One region of the Shewanella sp. WE21 genome, then DNA from elsewhere that is predicted to be linked to it. Evidence: predicted binding sites of a transcription regulator. Region 1 holds the regulator's gene; each other region holds the start of a gene.
The links. The regulator sigma-54, encoded in region 1, starts transcription at its own class of promoters, with help from an activator protein. The targets are predictions, from matches to a motif close to GTTGGCACGNNNNTNGNNT.
Positions count from the first base shown of each region.

Region 2: CKQ84_RS00695 (BON domain-containing protein) is a predicted target of sigma-54. The motif match lies at 1,949-1,967, and genes of this name have one in related genera.
Region 3: glnA (glutamate--ammonia ligase) is a predicted target of sigma-54. The motif match lies at 1,257-1,275, and genes of this name have one in related genera.
Region 4: flgF (flagellar basal-body rod protein FlgF) is a predicted target of sigma-54. The motif match lies at 1,764-1,782, and genes of this name have one in related genera.

Region 1 covers NZ_CP023019.1:2,671,477-2,675,024, forward strand. The annotation lists gene ptsN (PTS IIA-like nitrogen regulatory protein PtsN) at 1-304, opposite strand, end outside; gene hpf (ribosome hibernation promoting factor) at 307-594, opposite strand; gene CKQ84_RS11600 (RNA polymerase factor sigma-54) at 623-2,101, opposite strand; gene lptB (LPS export ABC transporter ATP-binding protein) at 2,209-2,940, opposite strand; gene lptA (lipopolysaccharide transport periplasmic protein LptA) at 2,937-3,491, opposite strand; gene lptC (LPS export ABC transporter periplasmic protein LptC) at 3,478-3,548, opposite strand, start outside.
Region 2 covers NZ_CP023019.1:166,773-170,320, reverse strand. The annotation lists gene CKQ84_RS00705 (hypothetical protein) at 1-540, shown strand, start outside; partial or broken gene CKQ84_RS00700 (DUF3224 domain-containing protein) at 670-1,073, shown strand; gene CKQ84_RS00695 (BON domain-containing protein) at 1,359-1,913, opposite strand; gene CKQ84_RS00690 (glutamyl-tRNA reductase) at 2,190-2,645, opposite strand; gene CKQ84_RS00685 (sigma-54-dependent Fis family transcriptional regulator) at 2,892-3,548, shown strand, end outside.
Region 3 covers NZ_CP023019.1:2,294,443-2,297,990, reverse strand. The annotation lists gene typA (translational GTPase TypA) at 1-352, opposite strand, end outside; gene glnA (glutamate--ammonia ligase) at 1,363-2,772, shown strand; gene CKQ84_RS09925 (hypothetical protein) at 3,087-3,548, opposite strand, start outside.
Region 4 covers NZ_CP023019.1:3,477,373-3,480,920, reverse strand. The annotation lists gene flgH (flagellar basal body L-ring protein FlgH) at 1-173, opposite strand, end outside; gene flgG (flagellar basal-body rod protein FlgG) at 185-973, opposite strand; gene flgF (flagellar basal-body rod protein FlgF) at 984-1,727, opposite strand; gene flgE (flagellar hook protein FlgE) at 1,901-3,262, opposite strand; gene flgD (flagellar hook assembly protein FlgD) at 3,345-3,548, opposite strand, start outside.

The DNA of each region.
Region 1 (3,548 bases):
GTGCAAATAAAATATCAACAGGTTGCTTATCGATAGCATCAAATGCTATCGGCTCTTCACACTTAATTAGTATGGCAATGGGCTGATCTATATCGGCTAGTCGACCATGTGGAATGGCGATGCCGTTACCTATACCTGTGCTCCCCATCTTTTCGCGCGCCACTAGGCTTTCGAATATCTCTTGAGATGAGAGGGTCGGGTACTGGGCAGCGACTAAGTCGCTGATGAGTTCCAGTACCTTTTTCTTGCTGCCCGGAGTGGCGCAGGTAGTGCACTCCGGCCGCAGTATGGTACAAAGTTCCATTATTAGTGTTTTGTTAACTTCTCTTTGTGTTTAATAACCTGACGGTCAAGCTTGTCAATCAGGGCGTCTATAGCGGCATACATGTCAGCATGCTCTGAAGTAGCAAAAACTTCACCACCTATGAGGTTTATTCTCGCTTCGGCAATCTGTTGCATTTTCTCAACATTGAGCACAACGTGCACATTATTGATCTGTTCGAAATGGCGTTCAAGTTTTGAAAACTTTTCTTCTACATATGCACGTAACGATTCGGTAATTTCGATATGGTGCCCACTTAGGTTTATTTGCATAGAAACGTCCTCCGATATCCACTGTAGGTTATAAACTTTTACGCTGATTAGAAGGTGGAATAAGCATAGCCTCTCGGTACTTCGCAATGGTTCTGCGGGCTACGTTGATCCCTTGTTCTGCCAGAAGTTGTGCCATCTTACTATCGCTTAATGGTTTTTTCTGGTTTTCCGCTGCCACCAGTTTCTTTATAAAGGCTCTGATTGCTGTGGATGAGCACTCACCACCATCGTCAGTACCGACGTGGCTAGAGAAGAAGTATTTTAGTTCAAAAAGTCCCTTAGGGGTATGCATGTATTTTTGAGTTGTGACCCGTGAGATGGTGGACTCATGCATTTCTACCGCTTCGGCAATATCGTTAAGCACCATAGGCTTCATGGCTTCTTCACCGTACTCAAAGAAACCCTGCTGATATTGCACTATGCAATTAGCAACTTTAAGCAAAGTATCGTTACGACTTTCTAAGCTCTTAATAAACCATTTAGCCTCTTGCAGATGGCCGCGAATAAATTGGCTATCGGCTTGGTTTTTGGTACTGCGTGCCATAGAAGCATAATGTTGATTTACATTGATTTTTGGCATGCAGTCAGGATTAAGCTCAACGACCCAGCGGCCATTTTTCTTCGACACAGACACATCTGGGATAACGTATTCGTCATTATTGGGCGTGATCAACAAACCTGGGCGAGGATTGAGGGTTTGGATGAGTGCTATACCATCCCTTAATTCATCTTCTTTTAATTTAGTCTTACGCATCAACAACCTAAAGTCTCGGGCGGCGATCAGATCTAAATGATCTTTGATCAGCATGCGGGCGTTTTCTAGGTTGGGAGTATCAGCGGCGAAATGCGACAGTTGGATCAACAGGCATTCACTTAAATCGCGGGCGGCAACGCCTATGGGATCAAAATGCTGAATACGCTTGAGTACGGCTTCGACTTCGTCAAGCTCAACTTCAGGATTGCCCATGGCTTCGAGAATTTCTTCAGTGCTTTGGGTGAGATAGCCCTGATCGTCGATGGCATCAATAATGGCGGTGGCAATGGCTAAATCGGTTTCAGAAAACGGCGTGAGGTTTTTTTGCCATTCTAAGTGTTCGTACAAACCTTCACTGGTCTCGCCTTGGAAGGGCATATCGTCTTCACGACTGCCGCCGGGGCCTGAGTTTGGGGAGGCGGTAAACACTTCATCCCATGTGGTGTCCATGGGGAGCTCATCGGGCATGGATTCTTTGGTTAGCGACTCTGCCGTGTCTATGGTGGAGCTGTCTTTTTCTGGTGGCAGAGTGCTAGATTCACTGAAATCCGTATCGGATAGCGTTTGGTTTACAGGGGTTTTAGTGGCGTCGAATTGATCCTCTTCCAGCTCGAGAAGGGGATTAGAATCTAATGCTTGCTGGATCTCTTGCTGCAGTTCTAATGACGACAGTTGCAACAGACGTATGGCCTGTTGTAATTGTGGCGTCATGGTTAACTGTTGACCCAGTTTGAGCTGGAGTGACGCTTTCATGTTACCGCTGATCCCTACGTTATTATTGTTGGATGAGGTCGCTTATTATTATCTTGAGTGAAGCCCAATGGCGGTATAAATTGCCTCCATTGGCTTCGCTCGATTAACTATAGCCTGAATTGTTCACCTAAGTACACAGCCCTAACTTGCTGATTGTCTAAGATCTCTGCAGGAGTTCCTTCGGCAATCAGGTTTCCGTGACTCACAATATAAGCATGTTCACATACATCTAATGTCTCGCGGACATTATGGTCTGTGATCAGTACGCCAAGGCCGCGACTTTTGAGTTGTTCGATAATCTTCTTGATGTCGATAACCGAAATAGGATCGACGCCGGCAAACGGTTCATCGAGCAAAATGAACTTAGGATTAGCGGCTAAAGCTCGCGCAATTTCGACGCGACGACGTTCGCCACCCGACAATGACATGCCTTGGCTGTCACGGATGTGGGTGATATGAAACTCTTCGAGCAGATGTTCTAGTTCTTCTTCTCGTTCTTCGTTTTTAAGTTCTTTACGAGTTTGCAGTACTGCCATGATGTTGTCATGAACAGTTAGCTTACGAAAGATACTGGCTTCCTGCGGTAAGTAACCTATGCCTTTGCGGGCACGCAGATGCATAGGATCTGCGGTTAAATCATCATCGTCGATAAAGATATGTCCCTTATCGCTCTTCACTAGCCCGACAACCATGTAAAAAGTCGTGGTTTTACCTGCACCGTTTGGACCGAGTAGGCCAACGACTTGACCGGTTTTTACCGTCAGACTGACGTCTTTAACCACTTGGCGACTCTTGTAACTTTTCGCCAGATTTTGTGCTCTTAAGGTGATTTGGGTCATTTAGAGTCCTGCTTTTTTACAGGTTTATCCGCCGGAGCGTCTGATTTAGCATCATCTTGATAGTTTTCAGGCTGAATAATAGTGATCACGCGATCGTCACCACTGCCAGTACTCTCGGCCATCAATTTCTGTTGAATCATGTTATAGCGGATTAAATTACCTGTAACTTGGCTACCCGCTTGATCTAATGACGCCATACCTTTCAGTGTTAAGGTGCGGCTTGCCATATCGTAACGAATTTCTTTCGCGCTTGCCGATGCTGGGCGACCATCGTCTAATATCTGGCTATACGTAGCAGGGTTGCCTGTGGCGACCAAAGTTTTGCTATTTTCACCTTCAGCGGAAAATGCACGCAGTTCATTTGCTTGGATTTTTATTGAGCCTTGGGTAACTTCAACTGGACCAAAGAAGATGATCTGGTTGTTTTTGATATCCGCAGTTTGGCTCACAGCTTTAATTTTGACTTCTTGCTTTAAGTCGCCGACTTTCGCGAAAGCACTCATGCTCATAATTAGCATTAGGCTGGCAAGTAATACGTTATTTTGCTTCATATGTTCCTACTACCTGACTGGTCAATTGCACTTCTTGCGCGTTGAGGTCGGCATAAA
Region 2 (3,548 bases), 2.5 Mb from region 1:
CTCAAACTCTTTAGCTTAAATACCGCCAATCCTGTTGAAATAACGCTGCCTGAGGGCGGCAAGTCCGTTGCACTGACACATTTTATTAAGATCAAGCAAACAGAGTTTGCTATGGGCGACTACCAAGATGGTGAGGTAAAAGGTCGAGCATTACTCGATTACTTGCGCATTACACCGTTAAATTTCGATCCAGCTCTAGAGCCGGACACCCAAAGTGACGCACCGATTCAAGATGATCCTAAAATGCAAACTATGCCCTTTGTGGCGCCCTTTATTGTGACGACTCAAGGTTCAGGCGTATTTTGGTATCTTGGATTGTTTAATCTGGATTTTAAACACAATAGCTTGAAACACTTAGGCAGTGTCATGCTTGGCGATCGAATCGAAGTTGATAGTATTGAACCTGTTTATCCTTTTGAAGCCCCATTCAAAATTGCTGTGACTTATCGCGATAGAGCGTCTGACCAACCTATGTCTGAAAGCCCTGAAATAGTCAAAACCATAGAGATGGTAGTGAGTGAGACCAGCATACATAAGTAGCGTGTAAATGCCATTATGGATCTACGCAGGCTTATGCTAAGTTGTTTTTCGGTAAGTGGGTGATGTTTGCTTCAATAGCAAGCGTTAGCAGGTAATAGGTCAGCATAAGATTTCGACAAGGAGAGTGTCATGCAAGTTAGCAAAATCACTGGGAAATTTGATGTTAAGCTCACTCCAGATTGCCCCTATGCTACTGGTATTGGTGGTGTGACCCTAGGGCGTATGGGCTTAGATAAAACCTTTTATGGTGAGCTTGAGGGTCGCAGCAAGGGGGAAATGCTCAGTGCTATGACGTCAGTCAAGGGCTCAGCTGGCTATGTGGCCATTGAACAAGTGGTTGGTAATTTGTGCGGTAAGCAGGGCAGTTTTGTATTACAACATTTTGGCATTATGACCGATGGACAAAATCGTCTGATCTTAGAAGTGATACCCCATTCTGGGGCGGGGAGTTGCAGGGGTTAACTGGCACTATGACCATCAATATTGAGAATGGCCAACATTTTTATGCATTCCAGTTTGGCTTTGAAGCTTAGTTTGACTTTGAAGCTTAGTTTGGCTTTGAAGCTTGAATAACACTTGTGTTTTAGCTCAGTTTTCTGTAACTCTTCTCCTTTATGATCATTCGAGTCATCTGAATTCACCCTTCTTAATTTAAGCGAGTAAGTCTTTTCGATTGGGTCTGAAAATGGACATAAAAAAACCAGCTGAGGCTGGTTTTTTTGATTCTTTTTTCATAAAGCACTATCGAACCTTGAGTCTAGATCGGTGTGCTGTTACTTAAAATACGTTTAATTTAAAAAATGCCGTTGTCGCGAGAGTTAAGACACTTTTTTAACAACTTTAATTTTATCAACGACCTTTTTCACATCGTCGGTATTTTCGGCAATTTTCAGTGCTAACTGACGTTCGGCATCGCTGGCAACTTCACCTTTCAATGTGACTATGCCATTGGCAACATCCACATTAATTTGGGTACCGGATACGTCAGTTGAAAACAGTAAACGCGTTTTGATGACTGTGGCAACTTTAGAGTCAGTTAAGGTGGCAACAACTTCACTGGTGCCTTCTTTTTCATTCATCACAGTGAGTTGGTTATCGACATCTTTCACCCCATCTAAGCTCTTGATGAGCTCTGTGGCGAGGGCTTTATCCACACTGCTTTCCACTTTACCTGTTAACGTCACTTTACCATCTTTGACATCTGTAATGATGTCGAAGGAATTGAGATTCGTGTTGAGCAGTAAAGTGGTTTCTGCTTTTCCATCGATCCACGCATCCTTGGTTCCGCCTTTCCAATCTTGGGCGGCGGCCACATTTAAACTGATTGAACCGACAAGTAAAGCCACTAGTACTGATGCTGTTGTAGTTTTCATAATCATATCCTCCGTTGTTTTCTCGAAGCTAGATAATGCGCCAATCGTGCCAATGTTTTTAAGGTAATGATTTTTAATGTTTAAATTGTTTTATCTGGCGTTTTTATACCTTGGCATTTTCCTTTAGGTCGGTCTTTTTTACCGACAAAATGTAATTTTTTCTGGCATGCTGAGCCATCATTCGAGCATAAAAAACCGCACTCATCAGTGCGGTATTATGGCTGTAATAAAAGTGGAGGGGAGTCGGTTAAATATGGCTCACTTAGCGACAGGGAATTAATGGTGATTGAGCGATCCCGTACCGTCGTAACTCATTTGCAGCCAAGCGGCGCCTTCTGCAAGTTGGTTTGCAAGTTGTGGCTGATGCGCTTGCCTTACTGCTTGTTTTATTTGGATTAGCACTTGCTGCTCTATATCGACAAGGGCGATCATAGCCTGCGAAATTTGGCACTGTTGCAGCAATTCTGTTGCTTGAGTATAAGTGACGGGCACGGTGTGACTTAGGCCATTAATTGGCTCGTCAGCCAAACGTCTCAGCTGTTCAAACCGAGTTAACATTCGTTGGTGGATGTTAGCTTTGGCGGAAAAAACACGCTTAAGATTATAGTCTTCGACATACCTCCTCGCTTGGTTGTAAAATGTGAGTCCTTCCTGATTCAGCTTGATGATTTCATCGATCAACATGATATCGGCGCGGATATCAGTCTGATGTTGCACAACATTAGACTTCATTATGGGCCTCCTAATGCCAGTGTTCGACATAGATTGTTTAACTGCTTGGGTAAACTGATTTTGTTTCGTTCAGCTACCATGCATATTCTGTTCTCGTTTTTAATGATATTTTAACAGGCTGATTTTTAGACTGATATTCTCAGTTCATCGAGATATCATCTTAGAACATCGGCAACTATTACCGTTGCTGTTGTTAAAATTTCATGGCTGACATACAGTAGTTTTTCATACAGGGAGTAGATACGCATGGCTCGACTGACACTTTTTTATCACTTGCAGGATGTTGGCGCCGAGCAAGCAATCATCGAACTTGCTGGCGCTGCTGACTTTAATAAGCTACGCAGTGTCGATGACTTGCCTTGGATAGAGCAGCTAGGGGCAAATCACGTCGATGTTGCCATTATTGAGTTATCCAGTCTTAGTCGTGAAGATTACCTTGTGCTGCTAGATAATGCGGCCATGTCAAATATTGAGTTTATTTTTCTCTCCGACGGCCAGCCAAACCCCAATCTTGATCAGTTAATGTCTCATTTTGCGGGTTACCACTTTCGCAAACCTTACGATATGCCGCTAATCAGCGAAATTTTTGCTGATTTTGCACAGTATTTAGCATCATCGCCTAATCGACTGCATCCTTTTGCTAGCGAGCTAGACCAATACGGTTTGCTTGTTGGTTCATCAGCTCCTATGCACAAGCTATATCGCACAATTCGTCGCGTCTCTGCGACAGGTAGTAATGTGCTGATTATTGGGGAAAGTGGGGTCGGGAAAGAACTGGTTGCTAATACCATACATCTTGCCAGCCCTAGGGTGAACGAGCCTTTTATTGCGATTAACTGTGGTGCATTAAGCCCAGAATTGGTCGACAGTGAGCTGTTTGGTCATGTCAAAGGTGCATTTACG
Region 3 (3,548 bases), 380 kb from region 1:
CAAACGCTTTCTTGGTTACGAAGCGAGTTTGTGGCATTGGACCGTCAACAGCATCAACCAGCAATAATACTGAGTCAACCATAGACAGAACACGCTCAACCTCACCACCGAAATCGGCGTGGCCTGGGGTATCAACGATGTTAATACGGTAGTCGTTCCACTTGATGGCAGTATTCTTTGCCAGAATCGTGATCCCACGTTCCTTTTCAAGATCGTTGGAGTCCATCACCCGCTCAGTGGCTTCTCCTCGGGTTGCAAGGGTGCCTGACTGTGACAGCAACTTGTCTACCAGGGTCGTTTTGCCATGGTCAACGTGTGCAATAATGGCGATGTTACGTAAATTCTCTAGCACGGATAAACCTCTTACCATCAAACAAAAATAGGGATATTTCAGTAATTCGTTATGGTGATCGAGCTCGATCTACCACAATAAAAAGCGTGCCATTCTACTCCAGAGCGGCCTTGGCGCACAGGATTATTTTTGAACACTTATAAAACAATCCGCCAATCCTTGGGTAATTTCCGTCAATCATCCACTGAGTGAAATCCTCTGTAGCCAGAGTTAACGCTCTGTTTAATTGCCATATTCATAGGAAAAATCTGAGTTAAGCAGCTGAATTTGCTATTTTTCGTATTCAATGTTAGCACTGCTAATGTCGATTTAAGCATCAGCAAAATCGACTTAGGTACAGAGAAATTACCACGTGAACACACTGCAATAAATTCTGCGGCACACTTAATCTAACGTTCATGTTGGCGTTTACACCCGATGACATTAAGACTCACTTCATTGTCACGGGATACCTTTTTACGCATCACTGATTTCACTTGGTCTGTGAACAGCAAAGACATTTCGCACATGAGAACGAACTCTTTCCTAATAATATGATAATAAACCACTATTGGATTGATAATGCGTGGCATAGTTGGACAGACTAGCGTGGTTTTATGACAATTATGCGGCGGTTATGCGGTGATAAATAGTCCCGTTCTGTGCTAAAAGTATGTGCGAGCTTCACAGAGGCAGTACTTACTGAGATAGTGAAAGCCAAAGTGTCATTGCCATCTCAGTGCCATATAAGCGGTGCATGTTATCGCTGTGCATCCCAGCTTAAGGTTTGCATGAATCAATTCAGTGCGCACCAAAATGGAGTAATGCACCAAAATGCCACAGACAAAAGCACTATTATGGTGCACACGCGAATCCAATTAAGTGCAACAAAGATTTTAAATCATGTTAATCAGTAAGTTAAATTATTGGCATGGATATCGCTTTATAGCTCGTAAGTTTGGCTCAAGATAAATCACTTGAGTTAAAAGATTATAGAAGGGGCATCCCTTTACCCTACCGGAGGCTTGAGAATGTCAGTTGAATCAGTTTTAAAGCAACTTGAAGAATTAGAAGTTAAGTTCGTTGATTTACGTTTTACCGACACTAAAGGTAAAGAGCAGCACGTATCTATTCCTTCTCATCAGGTAGATGCTGATTTCTTCGAAGACGGCAAAATGTTTGACGGTTCTTCTATCGCAGGTTGGAAAGGCATTAACGAATCAGACATGGTATTGATGCCAGATCCAACGACATTTGTACTGGATCCTTTCACCGAAGAAACCACAGCGCTGATCCGTTGTGACATTCTTGAACCCGGTACAATGACAGGTTACGACCGTGACCCACGCTCAATTGCTAAAAAAGCAGAAGCTTACCTGATCTCTACTGGTATCGCTGATACTGTATTGATTGGACCAGAACCAGAATTCTTCCTATTTGACGATGTCCGTTTCGGTACTGACATGTCAGGTTGTTTCGTTAAGATCGACGCTAAAGAAGCGGCTTGGAACTCAAGCACTAGCTACGAAGGCGGCAACACAGGTCACCGTCCATTTGTTAAAGGCGGTTACTTCCCAGTTGCACCGGTTGATTCATCACAAGACCTACGTAGCGCTATGTGTTTAGTGCTCGAAGAAATGGGCCAAGTGGTTGAAGCGCATCACCACGAAGTGGCGACTGCAGGTCAAAACGAAATCGCCACTCGCTTCAACACCTTGACTAAGAAAGCGGATGAAATCCAAATTCTGAAGTACGTAGTGCACAACATGGCACACGCTTACGGTAAGACGGCGACTTTCATGCCTAAACCCATCGTTGGTGACAACGGTAGCGGCATGCACGTTCACCAATCTCTGGCGAAAGACGGTGTTAACTTGTTCGCTGGCGACAAATACGCAGGTTTAAGTGAAACGGCGCTGTACTACATAGGTGGTATCATCAAGCACGCTCGCGCGCTGAACGCTTTCACTAACCCAAGCACTAACTCTTACAAGCGTTTAGTGCCACACTTTGAAGCACCTGTTATGTTGGCCTACTCTGCCCGTAACCGCTCTGCATCAATCCGTATTCCAGTGGTACCAAGCCCTAAAGGCCGTCGTATCGAAGCACGTTTCCCTGATCCACATGCAAACCCATACTTAGGTTTCGCAGCGCTGCTAATGGCGGGTCTTGACGGTATCCAAAACAAGATCCACCCAGGTGAAGCGATGGACAAAGATCTGTACGATCTGCCTCCAGAAGAAGCGGCTGAAATCCCACAAGTGGCAACGTCATTAGAAAACGCCCTTGAAAATCTGCAAGCTGACCATGAGTTCCTGACAAAAGGCGGCGTGTTCAGTGAAGATTTCATCCAATCTTATATCGTACTGAAAACAGCAGAAGCTGAGCGCGTAGCACGTACAACTCACCCACTTGAGTTTGAAATGTACTACAGCCTGTAATGGCTAGCGCTATACAACCGGCTCGCTTTATGTAATTGATACAGAAAATATAAAAGCCTCGATAGCAACGCTATCGGGGCTTTTTTGTATTTTGAAGGTATATACAACTTTTATTCTGATTCAATCATCGCGTTGCTCTCTAAATAGGCATCATCGCCAACCACTCTTTTATCATTCAGAGAAGGCACGCCAGACAACAGCAACAATAGAGATAGATGGTTAAAAACTGATCTAAATTAAACGAGGGGGCGGCATAAAACCACCTATATAGTCGGAAGTTAACTACCGCGCCATTATTGTTAAGTGTCCACGCTTTATTCAACTAGGCTGGGATTGTCAGGGGCAAAATCTGCCAGTTGGGCAGGTTCGCCTGACTCAAATGACGCAAATGGTACGCCATCTAACACGCGCTCATTTTTAAATACACGGATTTCAGAATCAGGTAACTGCGTCATCAGCAATGACAAGATAATGTGCATCTTATCCAATGGGCAATGAAGACGAATACTTGCACGTAAGCCCATTGTTCGTACATCCGATTGGCAGGCAATAAATGGACGATTCCGCGTTACCTTAATCAAATGACGATGCCCATTTTTTATAGGGCTCTCGTAAGTAGTCTCTACATTTTTATAACCAGTAAATAAAAATGCCCCCAGAGCCATTCCGCCTGCACCAATCAGCGCTGCCGGGCCTAAAAAGGCCACCCCAACAATACAAACCACCACCCCAAACCAAGCCAGCCCCCGCACGACCGCGTAGGCTGCATCCGGAAT
Region 4 (3,548 bases), 810 kb from region 1:
TACAAGCTAGATGCTTGGCTGTCTTGATAAATAGAGCCAGTTGCGGCAATTTTTGTCGGCGGCGCCTCTGGGTATACCGGCGCGTAAAAGGGATCATCCGCAAGGGGTTTCTTTTGCGTCGAGCTACAGGCTGCAAGTAATAACGCGACGGCCAACACAAGATATCTAGCCATGATGTTTGCCTCTATAAATTCTGAGTCACATAAGACAGCATCTGATCTACCGCTGAAATCACTTTAGAGTTCATCTCGTAAATGCGCTGACTTTCGATAAGGTTCACCAGTTCCTCGGTCACGTTAACGTTAGAGGTTTCTAAGGCGCCTTGACGAATAGCACCCATGCCATCTAACGAAGCGGTCCCTTGAATGGGCGTACCACTCGCACCGGTTTCCGTATATAAGTTTTGTCCCATAGGATCTAGACCCGATGGATTAATAAAATCCGTCATAGTCAACTGACCCACGACTTGGTTCTCAGCGGTACCCGGCGTTTTTACTGAAACTTCACCCTCCGCTGAAACGGTAATACTGGTCGCATTATCAGGAATAGTGATCGCGGGTTGTAGCAAATAGCCAGAACCTGGCGTCACAATCTGACCCGTATCGTCTAAGGTAAACTGACCATTTCGAGTATAAGCAGTGGTTCCATCAGGGAGCTGGATTTCAAAAAATCCAGGACCTTCAATCATGAGATCCAGTGAGTTATCCGTCGTCAGCATGTTACCCTGAGTAAACATTTTTTGAGTGGCGACGACTTTCGTACCCGCACCTATGTTTAATCCGTTGGGTAGCTTAGTGTTAGATGCACTAACACCACCCGCTTGGTTAACTGTTTGATAGAGTAAATCTTCAAATACTGCGCGGCTTTTTTTGTAGCCCACAGTGCTAGCGTTCGCTACGTTGTTTGAAATCACTGAAATATCAGTTTGCTGTGCGTCTAAGCCAGTTTTACTAATCCATAACGCCGGATGCATAATCTATCTCCTAACTAATACGCATTAATGAAGATGAAGCGCGATCATTCTCTTCCGCGGTTTTCATCATCTTGACTTGCAATTCAAACTGCCGCTGAAGATCAATCAAAGACACCATTTCATCAACAGGGTTAACGTTACTGCCCTCTACGGCGCCACTTTCAACTGCGACGAAAGGGTCAGCTGGTGCTGGTTCACCTGACATTTGTCGAAATAATCCATCTTCACCACGCATCATCTGCGCATTGCCGGGATTGACTAACTTCAATCTCGCCACTTCTTCTATCACTTCAGCAGTCGCCCCCTGAGGGCGAACTGACACTATGCCATCCTGTGAAATTGACACTTTATCAATAGGTAATGGCAGCACTATCGGGCCAGCATCCCCCATCACGGGATTGCCTCTGTCGTTATACAACATGCCCGTCGCATCGAAACTGAGACTACCTGAACGGGTATAAGCTTCACTGCCATCTTTCGCCTGAACGGCAAACCAGCCATCGCCTTTAATGGCAACATCGAGATCCCGTCCAGTGGTTTTTATCGGACCAGAGCGAAAATTAGCTGACGGAGATTCTGTCATCGCAAACACCCTTGAAGGCAACCCTTCACCGAAGGCTTGCATCGATCTGGCCTGCGCCATATCTGATTTAAAACCATCGGTATTAGCATTGGCTAAGTTGTTCGCACGGAGTGCCAGCTCATTCATATTTTGCTTAGCGCCACTCATGGCGACATAAAGGAATTTGTCCACAGACTGCTCCGTCAAATTTTCTACATGACAATATCAAAGCAAGCATCATGCCAACAAAAAATAACGTTTAATTTACTGATAGAATTGAAAAATATGAAAATGAAGTGATTTGACGGCAGGATAAAGGCTAAGTGTTGCCACTGGCGGCAACACTTAGTTAAATAAAGTAATGATTAGCGGATTTGTAATACGGTTTGTTGCAGCGTGTTATTCACTTCAAGGGTACGAGAGTTCGCTTGGAAGTTACGCTGTGCCGAAATTAAATCGACCAGTTCAGTCGTCAAATCAATGTTCGATTGCTCTAACGCCGATGAACTGATGCTACCAAAAGTTCCACTATTTGCCTCACCCGCTAACGCTGGACCAGAGTTCAAACTAGCCTTCCACGACGTATTACCCACTTGCGTTAAACCTTGTTCGTTAGCAAAACGAACTAAAGCAACCCGTGCTAAAGGCACGGTTGAACCATTAGAATAACTCGCGGTCACTAAACCATCTTCGCCGATTTCAACGTTAGTTAAGCGACCTACAGTCGTACCATCTTGCGTCAACTCAGTTGCACCAAAAGGAGCCGCATATTGCGTTGGGGCATTAAACTTCACAGTCAAATCTTGAGTACCATCGGCACCAGCCCCTAAAACACCCGCACCACTGACGCCCAAAGCCTCAGTCTTGACTATAGCAGGATCACTACCAGTGTAGACACCAACAGAATTAAACTTGAGGACAGAGCCTTTCCAACCACCAGCAGTTTGAGCTGTGCCCGTTGCATCAGGTGTACCATCGCCAGTGGTATCTGTTTGATAAGTACCAGCAGGACCGGCTAGATCGACTTGTTTTCCATCAACAGCATAGTAAGCTACCCAATTGTTCTCACCATTGTACGAACCATCTTTGGGCTTAACAAAATAAGTGGTCATAATATGTGGCTCACCGAGTGAGTCATAAATTGTCATTGATGTAACGTTATTGTAGGTTTTTGCATCTAGAGGATCGAATGCCGCGGGGTCGAGTGCACTTTCCTTAGCATTTAAGTTCATTTGTAAAGTAACATTCTCAGTCTTTACAGGGCTACCTGCAGTGTCTGGTATTTGTACCGGCTTAGCCGTCGTTAAACTCACTGATGTCGAGTTCCCATCTTTATCCACTGGGAAAGTTTGCAAATAATTACCAGCAGAATCAACCATGTAATTATTTTTATCGACCTTAAATGCTCCAGCACGGGTAAACGAGTGGTCTAATGTACCCAGTTCAGAGGCAGTAACGAAAAAGCCACCCCCTTTAATCGCCATATCAAGGGAGTTATTCGTCAACTGTAAGCTACCTTGATGGAATTGCTGTGCCACTTGGCTCGTCGCAACACCACCACCGACAGCAGTTTTAGCATTTGAAAAAATAGAATTAGCGTAAACATCCGCAAATTCAGCACGGGACTCTTTAAAGCCAATGGTGTTCGCATTAGCAATGTTATTCGCCGTAGTGTTTAAATCTTTCTGCGCAGCAGAAATGCCACTCAATGCAATGTTAAACGACATAATTCACCTCTACACTTGACTCAATTCATTTATGAGCGATTTACGCCCAATTCGGATGCTGCAAAAATTCTTTTATACAAGCTTAGGTTTCAGACACAGCTAACACATCGGTTAACTTGATGCCCATACCGCCTCTCAAGTTAAGAATCGCGCCAGTACTGGCCGTACCGAGAGAAACGCTGGTCACATGAGCATAGGTCGAGACTGGCAATTCTTGGGATTTCCCATCCACTAAACCACTCGCCTTGATCGTATAGTTACCTGCGGTTACAGGTTTTCCATCTTT